2 regions of the Tessaracoccus terricola genome follow, and region 2 is predicted to be linked to the other one. Evidence: predicted binding sites of a transcription regulator. Region 2 holds the regulator's gene; the other holds the start of a gene.
What was found. The regulator HrcA, encoded in region 2, represses chaperone genes, less so after heat shock. The targets are predictions, from matches to a motif close to TTGGCACTCGNNNNNNNCGAGTGCCAA.
Positions count from the first base shown of each region.

Region 1: a site for HrcA is predicted at 3,133-3,159, ahead of groES (co-chaperone GroES). Genes of this name have one in related genera too.

Region 1 covers NZ_BAAHBS010000005.1:532,786-540,126, reverse strand. The annotation lists gene ACYU7G_RS12390 (branched-chain amino acid aminotransferase) at 1-1,035, shown strand, start outside; gene groL (chaperonin GroEL) at 1,100-2,689, opposite strand; gene groES (co-chaperone GroES) at 2,702-2,998, opposite strand; gene ACYU7G_RS12375 (class I SAM-dependent methyltransferase) at 3,277-4,422, opposite strand; gene ACYU7G_RS12370 (RNA-binding S4 domain-containing protein) at 4,557-4,937, shown strand; gene ACYU7G_RS12365 (ABC transporter permease) at 4,971-5,765, shown strand; gene ACYU7G_RS12360 (ABC transporter permease) at 5,758-6,582, shown strand; gene ACYU7G_RS12355 (ABC transporter ATP-binding protein) at 6,579-7,341, shown strand, end outside.
Region 2 covers NZ_BAAHBS010000005.1:974,403-981,743, reverse strand. The annotation lists gene tgt (tRNA guanosine(34) transglycosylase Tgt) at 172-1,398, opposite strand; gene ACYU7G_RS14495 (16S rRNA (uracil(1498)-N(3))-methyltransferase) at 1,395-2,129, opposite strand; gene dnaJ (molecular chaperone DnaJ) at 2,126-3,289, opposite strand; gene hrcA (heat-inducible transcriptional repressor HrcA) at 3,300-4,313, opposite strand; gene ACYU7G_RS14480 (MBL fold metallo-hydrolase) at 4,415-5,254, shown strand; gene ACYU7G_RS14475 (inositol monophosphatase family protein) at 5,256-6,029, opposite strand; gene ACYU7G_RS14470 (DinB family protein) at 6,073-6,627, opposite strand; gene ACYU7G_RS14465 (DUF3097 domain-containing protein) at 6,669-7,341, opposite strand, start outside.

The DNA of each region.
Region 1 (7,341 bases), 440 kb from region 2:
CGGGAGGCAATCCTGGCCGATCCCGGTTTCGGCAGCAGGTTCAGCGACCACATGTCGCGCGTCGACTGGACCCTCGAACAGGGCTGGCAGGGACACCGCGTGGAGGCGTACGCGCCGTTCGTGCTGGACCCGGCCAGCGCGGTGCTCCACTACGCCCAGGAAGCCTTCGAGGGCCTCAAGGCCTACGGGCACGCCGACGGGTCCGTGTGGCGGTTCCGGGCCGAGGTGAACGCCGAGCGGTTCCAGCGTTCCTGTCGCCGTCTGGGTCTGCCCGAACTGCCGGTGGACGACTTCCTCGGGAGCGTCGACGAGCTGGTCCGGGCCGACGCCGACTGGCTCCCCCGCGGCGCGGAGCAGAGCCTCTACCTGCGCCCGTTCATGTTCGCCTCGAGCCCCTTCCTGGCGGTCAAGCCGTCCACCAGGGTCACCTACGCCGTGATCGCCAGCCCGTCCGGCGCCTACTTCGGTGGCAGTGGCGTCCAGCCCGTGGACATCTGGTTCACCCGCGACTACAGCCGGGCCGCTCCCGGCGGCACCGGCTTCGCCAAGTGCGGCGGCAACTACGCCGCCTCGATGCTGGCCCAGCAGGTGGCGGAGGCCAACGGCTGCTCCCAGGTGGGCTTCGTCGACGCCACCGAGCAGTCCTACGTGGAGGAACTCGGCGGCATGAACCTGTTCGTGGTGACCGCCGACGGCGCCCTCACCACTCCCGCGCTCACCGACACCATCCTCGAGGGCGTCACCCGCTCCGCCGTGCTGCAGCTGGCCCGGGACCGCGGACTCCCCGTGGAGGAGCGACGCATCACGCTCGACGAGCTCTACGACGGCATCGACGAGGGCTCCGTGACCGAGGTGTTCGCCTGCGGCACCGCGGCAGTCATCACGCCCGTGGCGTCGTTGAAGGACTCGGCCGGCGAGCACGTGGTGGGCGGCCGCGAACCGGGACGGGTGACCCTGGACCTGCGCCGCGAGCTCACCGAGATCCAGTACGGCCTGCGCCCCGACCCGCACGACTGGATGCACCGGATCATCTGAGTCCTGGCACGCAGAAAGGGCCCCACCTCGCGGTGGGGCCCCTTGCTCTGTTCGACGGAGTCGATCAGTTGTCTTCCTCGTCCTCCGGCTTGTCCACCACGAGGGTCTCCGTGGTGAGCAGCAGGGAGGCGATGGACGCCGCGTTGGCGAGGGCCGAACGGGTCACCTTGACGGGGTCGATGACACCGTTCTCGATGAGGTTCTGGTACTCGCCGATCTTGGCGTTGTAGCCGTGACCGGGCTCCATGCCCGCCACCTGGGTGGTGATGACGTAGCCGGATTCGCCACCGTTCTCGGCGATCCAGCGCAGCGGCTCCACCAGCGACTTGGCGACGATGTTGACACCGACGCGCTCGTCACCGGTGAGGCCGAGGCCGTCCTCCAGCACCTTGCCGGCGTGGATCAGGGCGGAGCCACCCCCGGAGACGATGCCCTCCTCGATGGCCGCACGGGTTGCCGAGACGGCGTCCTCGATGCGGTGCTTCTTCTCCTTGAGCTCCACCTCGGTGGCGGCACCGACCTTGATCACGCACACGCCACCGGCGAGCTTCGCGACGCGCTCCTGGAGCTTCTCGCGGTCCCAGTCGGAGTCGGTGCGGGCGATCTCGGCGTTGAGCTGGGCCACGCGGCCCTGCACCTCGTCGTGTTCGCCGGCGCCGTCGACGATGGTGGTGTTGTCCTTCGTCACGACGATGCGGCGGGCGCGGCCGAGGACCTCGAGGCCCACCTGGTCCAGCTTGAGGCCGACCTCTGCTGCGACGACCTGGCCACCGGTCAGGATGGCGATGTCCTCGAGCATGGCCTTGCGGCGGTCACCGAAGGCGGGAGCCTTGACGGCCACGGACGTGAAGGTGCCCTTGATCTTGTTGACCACGAGCGTGCTCAGCGCCTCGCCGTCGACGTCCTCGGCCACGATGAACAGCGTGCCCTTGGCACCGATGACCTTCTCCAGCAGCGGCAGGAGGTCGTTCATCGACGAGATCTTGCCGGAGTGGATCAGGATGTAGGGGTCCTCGAGGACGGCCTCCATGCGGTCTGCGTCGGTGACGAAGTACGGCGAGAGGTAGCCCTTGTCGAACTGCATGCCCTCGGTGAACTCGAGCTCGGTCCCCAGGGTGTTGGACTCGTCGACGGTGATGACGCCGTCCTTGCCCACCTTGTCGAAGGCGTCGGCGATCAGCGCACCGATCTCCTCGTCGCGCGAGGAGATGGTGGCCACCGAGGCCATGTCGGCGGTGGTGTCCACCTGGCGAGCGTTCTCCCGCAGGCGCTCGACGACGGCGTCCACGGCCTTGTCGATGCCGCGCTTGAGGCCGACGGGGTTGCCGCCCGCGGTGACCGCGCGCAGCCCCTCGTGCACCAGGGCCTGGGCCAGCACCGTCGCGGTGGTGGTTCCGTCACCGGCGACGTCGTTGGTCTTGGTGGCGACTTCCTTGGCCAGCTGGGCGCCGAGATCCTCGTACGGATCGTCGAGCTCCACCTCCTTGGCGACGGTCACGCCGTCGTTGGTGATGGTGGGGGCGCCCCACTTCTTGTCCAGGACGACGTAGCGTCCCTTGGGGCCGAGGGTCACCTTGACAGTGTTGGCGAGGATGTCCACGCCACGCTCGAGCGAGCGGCGCGCGTCCTCGTTGAACTGAAGGATCTTTGCCATTGGGTGCGGTCCTTACTTGGAGACTACGGCGAGGATGTCGCGGGCGTTGAGGAGCAGGAGCTCCTTGCCGTCGTACTTGACCTCGGTGCCGCCGTACTTGGAGAAGATGACGACGTCGCCCTCGGCGACGTCGAGCGGGACGCGGTTGCCGTTGTCGTCGATGCGGCCGGGCCCGGTGGCCACGATGCGACCCTCCTGCGGCTTCTCCTTGGCGGTGTCCGGAATGACCAGTCCGGAAGCGGTGGTCTGGACGGCCTCGAGCGGCTCGACGAGGACGCGGTCCTCGAGCGGCTTGATCGTGCTTGCCACGTCAAACCCCTTTCTGTGGTTTCCCGGCAAAGCCGGATGAGTTTCGGATCTGAGGTGTCCGGACGTCGTCGCGGGTGCCGCCCGGGCGTTGGCACCCGACAGGGTCGAGTGCCAAGTCCCAAGCTATACCCGGATTAGCACTCAGGCAAGTGGAGTGCCAGCACGTCCGAGAGCCACCCATCGACCCCACACGCCGAGTGATTCGGCAGCAAGGGGCACCGGTGCCCCTTCCGCCTGAATTCGACGGCGCGTCCGGTCGATGGGGCGCAGGCGGGCGGTCACACGCGATGCGCGAACACCGCGACGGCACCGTTCGGGGTCCGGGACAGCACCAGGGTCGCGGCCGCAGGGCCCTTCGGCTTGAGTTGACGGCGCAGGGCGGCGGGGTCGACGTCGATGCCCCTGCACTTGATCTCCAGGGTTCCGATCCGCTGCTGCTTCACGTGGGCGCGGATCGATTTCTGGTCGTAGGGCAGGGCCTCGGTCACCTCGAAGCAGTCGGCCAGCGGTGAGTCGAGGGGCTCGTCGGCCGAGAGGTAGGCCAGGTGTGGGTCCAGCAGCCAGACGTCCCGGCCGGGCGCGACCTCCCCCACCAGACCGGCGCGGATGACGGCGTTGTCCGGTTCGATGAGGAAGCGGCCGACCTCCCCCACCGGGAGTTCCCGCGGCGCCTCGGTGGCCCGGACCTCGACGGGCGCCGAGCCGTCGCGTGGGAACACCACGGCCGAGTATCCCGGCTCCAGTCGGTTCCACAGTGAGACCTCCGCCACCGAGCCGCGCTCCGAGACCCAGGTCGCGGCGACGCCGTCGGGGATCAGTTCCTTGGGCAGGCCCGGCCCGAGCTTCACGCAGGTGAAGTGGTCCGAGGACAGGTACTCCTCCACCAGGGTCCAGGGCGGGGTGAAGTCGGCGACGTCCCACGTGCGGCCACGGGCGTTGCGACGGGCCGGGTCCAGGAATACCCCCGCACCCTCGGGGACCTCGACGTCCTCGGCCCGCGCCTGCAGCACCGCCGGTCCGCCCACCAGCGCGAGGTTGGCCGTCGCGAACGCCGCCGTCTGCTCGTCGGCCTCGACGCCCTGCGCCATCAGTCCGGCTTGCTGGATCGCCATGGCGTCGGCGCCGAGGCCGCAGCCGAGGTCCCAGACCTCGGTGATACCGGCGTCGGCGAACCTGCGTGCCCGCCACTCGGCGACGGCCGGGCGGGTGGCCTGCTGCAGCCCGTCGGAGGTGAGGAACATCTCCTCGGCGTCGGGGAACTTGCCTTGCGCGCGGCGCCGCAACGCCACCTGGGTGAGCGCCTCGGCGGCCAGCGCGGGCTCGAACTCACGCCGCAGCCGCTCCGCGGCGCCCAGCGACGTCGGGTCCGCCTCCGCCGCGGCCCTGGCCAGTGCCGCGCGTCCCTGTTCCGTGAGAATCTCCACGAGCCCAAACGTAGCCCGTGACCAGGATCCGCGACACGCCTGCGTCAGGCCTTGGAGAGCCTCGCCGAGGCGTGTCCCGGACGCCTGTCACGCCCGCTGCATTGCCACTACGCTCGAGGACGGAGGTGGGAGCAATGACGAGGCTCGACGTGTGGTTGTGGTCCGTGCGGCTGTTCAAGACGCGCTCGATCGCCACCAACGCCGTCAAGGGCGGCCACGTGCGGCTCAACGGTGCCCCCACCAAGCCCGCCGCGCCGGTGAAGCCCGGGGACCGGGTCAGCATCAAGGAGCCCGGCTGGGTCCGCGAGTTCGAGGTGGTGGAACTGCTCAAGAAGCGCGTCGGTGCGCCGGTGGCGGTGAAGGCCTACGTGGACCATTCCCCCGAGCGGCCCGCCCACCTGTCCAACCCCGTGGCCCGACGGGACCGTGGCGCGGGGCGGCCAACGAAGCGGGACCGGCGCGCCATCGACAAGCTGATGGGGCACGGCCAGGTGGATCTCTTCCCCGACGACTGAGGCCTGCGGCCAGGAGGCCCTATACTCGCATCGGTGCTCGCCCATGGAAGGATCATCGCCGCCTCCTTCCGGCAGTACTCCACCTACCGGATGGCCACGGCCGCCGGCGTGTTCACCAACACCGTCTTCGGGTTCATCCGCGCCTCCATCATGTTCGCCGCCATCGCGACGGCGGGCGGCGAGTTGGGCGGCTACACCGCGCTGCAGGCGGCCACCTACGTCTGGCTCGGGCAGGCGTTGCTCGCCCCCATCGAGGCGTTCGGCACCCGCGAGGTCTCCCAGCGGGTCCATCAGGGCGACATCGCCGTGGACCTGCTGCGCCCCATCGACTTCCTGGGCCTGTACTACGCACAGAAGCTGGGTCGCTCCGGGTTCCTGCTGCTGGGCAGGGGCATCCCACCGCTGGTGATCGGTGCGCTGGTCACCGGGCTGGCACTGCCGGAGGACCCCCGCTCCTACCTGTTTGGCGCCTTCTCGGTGCTGCTGGCGATCACCGTCGCGTTCCTCGCGGACATGCTGGTCAACCTCGCCGCCTTCTGGATCGTGGAGACCCGCGGGCTGAGCGTGGTCTACCTGGCGGTGATGAACCTGCTGTCCGGGTTCCTGATCCCCATCGTGTGGTTCCCCGACTGGCTGCTCACCATCGCCCGGGCCACGCCGTTCCCCTCCATCATCCAGACCCCGATCGACACGCTTTCGGGTCGGATCAGCCCCGCCGAGGCGCTGCCCCTGGTGGGGGTGCAGGTCTTCTGGCTCGCGGTCCTCGCCGTCGCGGCCCACCTGGTGCTGCGCGCCGGCGAGCGCAGGCTGGAGGTGCAGGGTGGCTGAGACTCGTGAGCGGCCGACCTCGGCGCTGCGGATGGTGGCGACGCTGTACGGCTCGCGGATCCGCTCCCAGGCGAGCTTCCGCACCAGCTTCCTGGCCGACGTGTTGGGCCAGGTCCTGATCGTGGGCACCGAATTCCTGGAGTTGTGGGTGATCCTCACCCAGGTGGGCGTCCTCGGCGGGCTGACCCTGCCGCAGGTGGCCGTCGTCTACGGGCTGGGCGCGCTGGCCTTCGGGTTGGCGGACCTGTTCTTCGGCGAGATCGACGGCCTGTCCACCCTGATCAAGAGCGGAAAGCTCGAGACCCTGCTGGTGCGGCCGGTGCCGGTGCTGCTGCAGATCTCCAGCCTGGACCTCTCACTGCGCCGGATCGGGCGCATCGGCGTGGGGCTGGCCATGTACGTCAGCGCGCTGGGCCTCTCGGGATTCTCCCCCACACCGTCGACGCTGCTGCTGGCGGTCCTCGCGCCCATCGCCGGCGCCGCCATCTTCGGCTCCCTGCTTACGATGGCGGGCGCCATGCAGTTCTGGCTGGTGGACGGGCGCGAGTTCGCCAACGCCTTCACCTACGGCGGCAGCTACGTCGCCACCACGCCCGGTGCGGTGTTCTCGCTGCCGCTGCGGGCCTTCTTCACCTTCGTCATCCCGGCCACCCTGGTGGCCTACACCCCCACCCTCGCGCTCCTCGACCTGCCCGGCCCGGCTCTGCTGCCGCAGTCCGCCGGCTGGTTGGGGCTGCCCGCGGCGATCGTCGTGTGGACGGTCGCGGCGCTGCTGTGGCGCGCGGGGGTCCGCAGATACACAGGAGCAGGCGGATGAGCACACCCCCGAACACATCGGCCATCTCGCTGCTGGACCTGCGCCGCGAGTACGTGGTGCGCACCCGGCGCGCCGGCGGCCTGCGCCGCACCCGCAGCGTCGTGCGCGCCGTCGACGGCATCAGCCTCGAGATCGCCCCGGGCGAGGCCGTCGGCTTCGTCGGGGCCAACGGCGCGGGCAAGTCCACCACCATCAAGATGATGACCGGCATCCTGCAGCCGAGCAGTGGTGGGCTGCGGGTGCTGGGCCGCAACCCCGTGCCGGAGCGCCGGCAACTGGCCCGCGAGATCGGCGTGGTGTTCGGGCAGCGCTCACAGCTGTGGTGGGACCTGCCCCTGCGCGACTCCTACGGGATCCTCGCCGCCATGCATCGGCTCACGCCCGCCGAGCACGAGAGTCGGCTCGCGCGTCTCGTCGAGGGCCTCGACCTCTCACCGTTCCTCGACCGGCCGGTGCGGCAGCTGTCCCTGGGGCAGCGCATGCGGGGCGAACTCGCGGCGGCGCTGTTGCACTCACCGTCGCTGGTGATCCTCGACGAACCCACCATCGGCCTGGACATGATTTCCAAGGAGGGACTGCGCCGCTTCCTGCGCCAGGACCGGGCCGAGCGGGGCACCACCTTGTTCCTGACCACCCATGACATGACCGACGTCGAGCGCCTGTGCGAGCGGCTCGTGGTGGTGAACTCCGGCAGCATCGCCTACGACGGCGCCCTCGAGGGGTTCCGCGAGTCCCTCGGCGCCCCGCGCGAACTGGTGC
Region 2 (7,341 bases):
GTGGCTGCCCTCCTAGAGTCGCTTCCAGACTAGGACAGGTACCGACTCCGTGGGGGTCGGGGTGCGGAAGGCACTCGGGGCGGTGGTGACAGGGCCACTCGACACGCCGGTCCCCCTGCACTCCAGTGCATCGAAACCGATTTCTCGCGAGCGCTGGTCACCAGCGGCCGATCAGCCCACCGTGCGGGAGGCGTAGAACCGGCCCAGGAACTCGGTCCTGAACGCCTCGAAGTCCCCCGCGCGCATGGCCGCGCGGATGTCGTCGACGAGCCTGACCGTGAAGCGCTCGTTGTGGATGGTGGCCAGCGTGGAGGCCAGGATCTCCTTGGCCTTGAACAGGTGGTGCAGGTAGGCGCGGGTGTAGTGGGCGCAGGTGTAGCAGTCGCAGCCCTCCTCCAACGGCGCGAAGGCCCTGCGGGAGCGCGCGGTGTTGACGTTGTAGCGGCCGTCGGCGGTGTAGATGGCGGCATTGCGTGCCACCCGGGAGGGGTTGACGCAGTCGAAGGTGTCCGCGCCGGCGGCGACGGCCGCGAACAGGTCGTCGGGCTCCGAGATCCCCAGCAGGTGCCGCGGCTTGTCCTCGGGCAGTTCGTCTGCCATCCACCCGATGATGGTGCCCAGGTTCTGCTTCTCCAGCGCACCGCCCAGGCCGTAGCCGTCGAAGGCCTGACCGTCCACCTCCAGCTCGGCCAGTCCACGGGCTGCGCGGCGGCGCAGGTCCTCGTACTGGGCCCCCTGCACCACCCCGAACAGCGCCTGGTACGGCTTGTCCGCCCGCTCGCGGGTCAGGCGGGCGTGCTCGCGCAGGCAGCGGATGGCCCAGGCATGGGTGCGCTCCACGGAGAGTTCCTGGTAGGCGCGGGTGTTCATGAGGGTGGTCAGCTCGTCGAAGGCGAACATGACGTCGGCGCCCAGCTGGTGCTGGATGCCCATGGACACCTCGGGGGTGAAGCGGTGCTTGTCGCCGTTGAGGTGGGAGTGGAAGGTGACCCCGTCGTCGTCGACATGGGCCAACCGAGACTTGCCCTCGGCCACCACGTCGTCGTTCGCCAGCCCGGCGGTGTCCATGGCGAGCACCTTCTTGAAGCCGGAGCCCAGGCTCATCACCTGGAAGCCGCCGGAGTCCGTGAAGGTGGGGCCGTGCCAGTTCATGAAAGCGCCGAAGCCGCCGGCCTCGTCGACGATGTCCGGGCCGGGCTGCAGGTAGAGGTGGTAGGCGTTGGCGAGGACCGCCTGCGCGCCCAGTTCCGTGAGTTGCTCGGGCAGCATTCCCTTCACCGTGGCCTTGGTGCCGACGACGATGAAGGCCGGCGTCTCGATCTTGCCGTGGGGCGTGGTGATGGTGCCGGTCCTGCCGTGCCCGTCGAGACGGCTGTTGATCTCGAACCCGAAGCTCATCGTGCCACCCTGGCCAGCGCCTCGACCTGCCCGACGGCGACGGCACCCGCGGTGGAGGTGCGCAGCACACCGTCGGAGATGAGCACCAGTTGCGCACCGGCGTTGCGGAAGGTCTGGAGTTCCTCGGGCGAGATGCCGCCCTCGGGCCCGACGATGATCGCGACCCGGCCACGATCCGGGAGGGCGACGTCGGAGATGTGTCCCGTGGCTTCCTCGTGCAGGACCAGCGCGAGGTCCACCTCTGACACCAGTGCGGCGACGTCCTTGGTGGTGGCCGCCGTGACCTGCGGCAGGAAGCTGCGGCGCGACTGCTTCATGGCCTCGCGTGCGGTGGACTGCCACTTGGCCAGCGACTTCGCCGCGCGCTCCCCCTGCCAACGCACGATCGATCGCGACGCCTGCCAGGCGAGGATCCGCGTGACACCCACCTCGGTGAGCATCTCGACGGCCAGCTCGGAGCGGTCACCCTTGGCGAGCGCCTGCACCGCCACCACCTCGAGCTCCGGCGCAGGGGTGTCCTCGAGGCTCTCCACCCGGACCACGAGTTCCTGCTTGCCCGCCTCCACCACCTCACCGGTGGCGGTGCGGCCGGCGCCGTCGGAGAGCAGGACCCGCTCCCCCACCCGGATGCGTTTGACCGCCACGGCGTGGCGCGCCTCGTCCCCCGTCACCGTGGCCGTGCCACCGACGACGACGCCGGCCAGTTCGGCCAGGAACAGGGGAAGGCTCACTTGAAGGCCTCGCGCAGCCACCCCAGGACGCCCTTGCCGCCGCTGTGGGCCTCCACCTCGTCGAGGCGTTCGTGGCGGACGTCGGCGAACTCGCGCAGCAGTTCGCGCTGGCGCTCGTCGAGCTTCGTGGGGGTCTGGACCAGGAAGGTGATGCCGAGGTCGCCGCGGCCACCGCCGCGCAGCTTCGGGACGCCGCGGCCCTTGATGGCGATCCGCGTGCCGGACTGGGTCCCGGCGGGGACCTCGACGGCCACCTTGCGGTCGGCCTCGTCGGAGTTCTCCCACTCCGCCTCGAGGGTGGTGACGTCGACGGTGGTGCCGAGCGCCGCGGCTGTCATCGGCAGCTTCACGACCATCTCGAGGTTGTCGCCGTCGCGGCGGAAGGTCTCGTGCTCGGCCACCTGCACCTCGACGTAGAGGTCACCCGCGGGGCCGCCACCGGGCCCCACCTCGCCCTGGCTCTCCAGGTGGATGCGGATGCCGGTGGAGACGCCGGCGGGGATGCGCACGGAGATGTTGCGGGCGGAGCGGACGCGGCCCTCGCCGGAGCACTCGCCGCAGGGGCGCGGGATGGTGGTGCCGTAGCCGCGGCAGGTTGGGCACGGCTGCGCGGTGCGGATGTCGCCGATGAAGCTGCGCTGGATCTGCGAGACCTCGCCGGCGCCGTCGCAGGTGACACAGGTCACGGGCTCGGAGCCGGGCTCGCCGCCACGGCCCTGGCACTTGGGGCAGACGACGGCGGTGTCCACCTTGATGGACTTGGTGACGCCGAACACGGCCTCGTGCAGTTGCAGCCTGACGCGGATGAGCGCGTCCTGGCCGTGCCGGACCCTGGAGCGCGGGCCGCGGGTGCCCTGGGCGCCGAACATGGCGTCGACGAGGTTGGAGAAGTCGAACCCGCCGGCGAAGCCGCCGCCGAACCCGGAGAAGCCGGCGCCCTGGTTGGACATCGGGTCCCCGCCGCGGTCGAACACGGCCCGCTTGTTCGGGTCGCTGAGCACCTCGTAGGCCTCGTTGAGTTCCTTGAACTTGTCAGCGGCGTCGTCGCCCTGGGCGACGTCGGGATGGACCTTCATCGCCTGCCGGCGGTAGGCCTTCTTGATCTGCTCGGCCGTCGCTTCCTGCTCGACGCCGAGGATGCCGTAGTAGTCCTTGCTCATTCGGGTGGGTTCAGCCTTCCGTCAGGAATCGGCTCACGTACCGCGCGACGGCGCGGACGGATGCGATGGTTGATGGGTAGTCCATGCGGGTGGGACCGACGATACCGAGGCTCGCCGCGAGGTCCCCCTCTGATCCGTAGCCGGATGCCACCAGCGAGGTGGACTCGAAGCCGGCTGCCCGGTTCTCCTGGCCGATGCGGATGGTGACGTCGTCACCGGCGGCCTCGTCGAGCAGCCGCAGCAGCACCACCTGCTCCTCGAGGGCCTCCAGCAGCGGGCGGAAATTGCTGTGGAACCCGGAGTCGAAGGACGCCAGGTTGGGCACCCCTGCCACGACGACGTGTGCCGCGTGGTCCGGTCCCAGGAGTTCGAGGAGGGTGGCCACGACGGGTGCGGCCAGCGCACGGTCCACGGGCGGGAACTCGTCGAGCACCTTGCCGAGGGCCTGCGCTGCGTCCGGTGCGGTGCGCCCCACCACGGCCTCGAGCAGCTTGGCGCGGATGGGGGCGAGGATGCGCTCGTCGGGGACGGGGAACTCGACGACGGTCTGGTCCACCTTCCCGGTCGAGTTCACCACCAGCACGAGCAGCCGGTCCGTGGTCAACGGGACGAGTTCGAAGTGCCGCACCACGGCGCGCTGTGCCACCGGGTACTGCACGATTGCCACCTGCCGGGTCAGCTGCGCGAGCAGCCGCACGGTGCGGGTGACCAGGTCGTCGGTGTCGAGGGCGCCCGACAGGAACGTCGAGATGGCCCGCCGCTCGGCCGCCGAGAGCGGCTTCACGCTGGCGAGCTTGTCGACGAACAGGCGGTAGCCCTTGTCCGTCGGGATGCGCCCCGCGCTGGTGTGGGGCTGGGTGATGTAGCCCTCCTCCTCCAGCACGGCCATGTCGTTGCGGACGGTGGCCGACGAGACGTCCAGCCGGTGGCGGTCCACCAGTGCCTTCGACCCGACCGGCTCGCGGCGGTCCACGTAGTCGGTGATGATGGCACGCAACACCGACAGCTTGCGGTCGTCGAGCATGTTCACCTCCGGGATCGATTCTGGCACTCACGGCATGCGAGTGCCAGTGTAGTTGTGGTTGCGCAGGAGGGGCGAATCACGGAGGGCATAAGCTGGCGGGCATGCCTGACAGCGACACCATCACCTGGCGTGAACTCACCCCCAACGTCCTGCTCACCACCCTGGAGCCGGCCTCCGTGAACATCGGGCTGGTGGTGGGTGAGGAGCGGGCCCTGCTGGTGGACTCCGGTTCCTCCGCCGAGCAGGGAGCAGCACTCCTGGCAGCCGCTAATGCCCGCGCCGGTGTGCCCGTGACCAATGTGGTGGTCACCCACAACCACTGGGACCACTGGTTCGGGATCACCGGGATGCCGGACCTGGTGAGCATCGCGCACGAGAACCTGACCGACACCGAGCCCTCCGCCGAGACGGCGGCCAAGGCCTCGGAGCTCGGCCTGGCCGAGCTCCCCCGCCCCAGTGACACGTTCTCCATCGCGAAGGCCGTCGACCTCGGGGGACGGCGTGTCGAGGTGGTCCACTTCGGCGGCGGCCACACCGGCGCCGACGCGTTCGTGCTGGTCCCGGACGACGACATCACCTTCGTCGGGGACATGCTCGAGGAGGGACAGGACCCGCAGTTCGACGAGACCTCCAACATCAGCAACTGGCCCACCGCCCTCGACGGCGTGCTCGGCGCGTCCCGGGAGGGCACCCGCTTCGTGCCCGGCCACGGCGAGGTCGTCGAACGCAACTTCGGGTTCATCCAGCGCGCCGAGGTGGGGATGCTCTACGGGACCACCGAGGCGCTGATCCAGCAGGGTGTGAAACTCGAGGACGCGGCCACTGAGGCGGAGTGGCCCTTCAGCGCGGAGACCATGGCCGTCGCGCTGCCCCTGATCTACGCGGAGCTGGAGGCCAAGGGCATCAAGCCCCGCACCCAGCTGCCCATCATGGGGGTGTGACTCAGCGCTTCCAGTTCTGCTGGGCGGTCAGCCACACGAGGATGTCGTTGGCCACCAGCAGTCCCTTGCTGCGTGAGAGCACGGTGTAGGCCAGGCCGTCCATGGTCCGGCTGACGCCGCCGTTCTCCGTCAGCATCAGCGCACCCGCGAGGTGGTCCCACGGCATCAGGCTGGTGTAGTAGATGAAGTCGTACTCGCCGTGCAGGGCTGCCGGGTAGTCGAAGCAGCAGGCGAACTTCGTGTGGATGGTGGGGCTGAGCTTGCCGCCGCCGTCGTAGCCCTGGAGGGCGTCCTTGGAGGTGGCGCCCTGCGGCAGCCGCTCCGGCTTGTCGGGGACGATAACTTCGCCGTTCAGCCGCACGCCCGCACCGCGCTCGGCGACGTAGGCGCGGCCGGTCTGCGGCTGCCAGATCCAGCCGCGGGTGGTCACGCCACCCTTGGTCTCGGCGATGATGATCCCGTGCTCGTCCTTGCCGCGGACGAAGTTGGCGGTGCCGTCGATGGGGTCGATGATGAACGCGTGGTCGGCGTTGTTGAGCTTCTCGCGCAGGTCCGGTTCGGCGAAGATCGCCTCCTCCCCCACCACCACGGCGTCCGGGTTGGCGGCCCGGAGCCGCTCGGTGAGCATGACCTCCGCCTCCCTGTCGGCGACGGTGACGAAGTCACTGGCGTGGCTCTTGGTCTCGACGTCGCCGTCGGCCAGCGCGCGGAAGCGGGGGTTGATCACCTCCGCAGCGGTCTCCTGCATCAGTTCGAGGACGGCAGCGGTATCCATGTGGCAACCCTAGCGCCGCGCACCCGCGGCTGGCATCCAGCGCTCAGCCCATGGTTCTCTGGCCGTCGATGGTCTCCCGGATGATGTCGGCGTGGCCGGCGTGCTGGGCGGTCTCGCCGATCAGGTGGAGCAGCACCTCACGGTTCGACCACTGCGCTCCCGGCTCGAACCAGGGCGCCTCGGGCAGGTCGTGCTTGTGGTCCAGGTCCACGTCGGTGACCACGACGCGGGTGTGGGCCGCCTGCTCGTTGAGGCCCGCCACCAGGTCAGCGAGGGTCTCGCCCACGGCGAGGCTCCACTGCGCCTCCTGGGCGGCGAGCCACTCTGGCATCTCCTGGGTGCCGGCCGAGATTGCCTCCCAGTCCAGCGAGCCCCAGTCCTCGTCGGCCTTGGCGGCCGGTCCGTGCCGCATGAAGTCCACCCACCCGGCCTCGTTGGCGGTGACGTGCTTTACGAGGCCCGCGAGCCGGAGCGTGGACACGGTTGGGGTGGCGGAGGCCTGCTCGTCGGTGAGGCCCTCGACGGTCCTCAGCAGGAAGTTTCGGCGCAGGTCCAGCATGTCCAGGAGTTCGGTCTTCTCCTGTCCGAGGTCGGTCATCTGGGAAAGTCCTTCCGGTCGGGCTCCCAACGATGCCACCCTCAGGGGCCGACGTGGTCCTGTGTCACGAAGTCGATCAGCTTCTCCACCAAGGTGTTGAAGCGGGGCTCCAGGTCTCGCCAGGACTCCACTCGGGCCAGGATTGCCTGCCAGCCGCGTGCGATGTCCTTCTGGTCCGCGTGCGGGAGCCCGAGCGCCTTCAGCGTGCCCTTCTTGAAGTCGACGTCGCGCGGGATCTCCGGCCATTTCTTGAGGCCGACGCGGGCCGGCCGCACCGCGTTCCAGACGTCGATGTACTCGTGGCCCTCCACGAGCACCACGTCGCGGAACCCGGCCTTGTGGACCTGGGCGACGATCCGGGACTCCTTGCTACCGGGAACCAGGTGGTCCACCAGCACCCCGAGGCGTCGCCCCGGCTCGGGCCGGAACTGGGCCACGACGTCGGGCAGGTCATCGATGCCGCCGAGGAACTCGACGACGACACCGACGTGGCGCAGGTCGTCGCCCCAGACCTTCTCCACCAGTTCGGCGTCGTGGCGGCCCTCGACATAGATGCGGCTGGGCAGGGCCGTGCGGGCCGGCTCCGGCGTGGCCGAGGCGCGCGACCCGGAAGCGGTGTACTTCGGCTTGCTCGCGGCCTTGCGCAACGGGGGCCGCAGCGCCACGGGCTGGCCCTCCAGCAGGAAACCGGGACCGAACGGGAAGCTGCGCCGC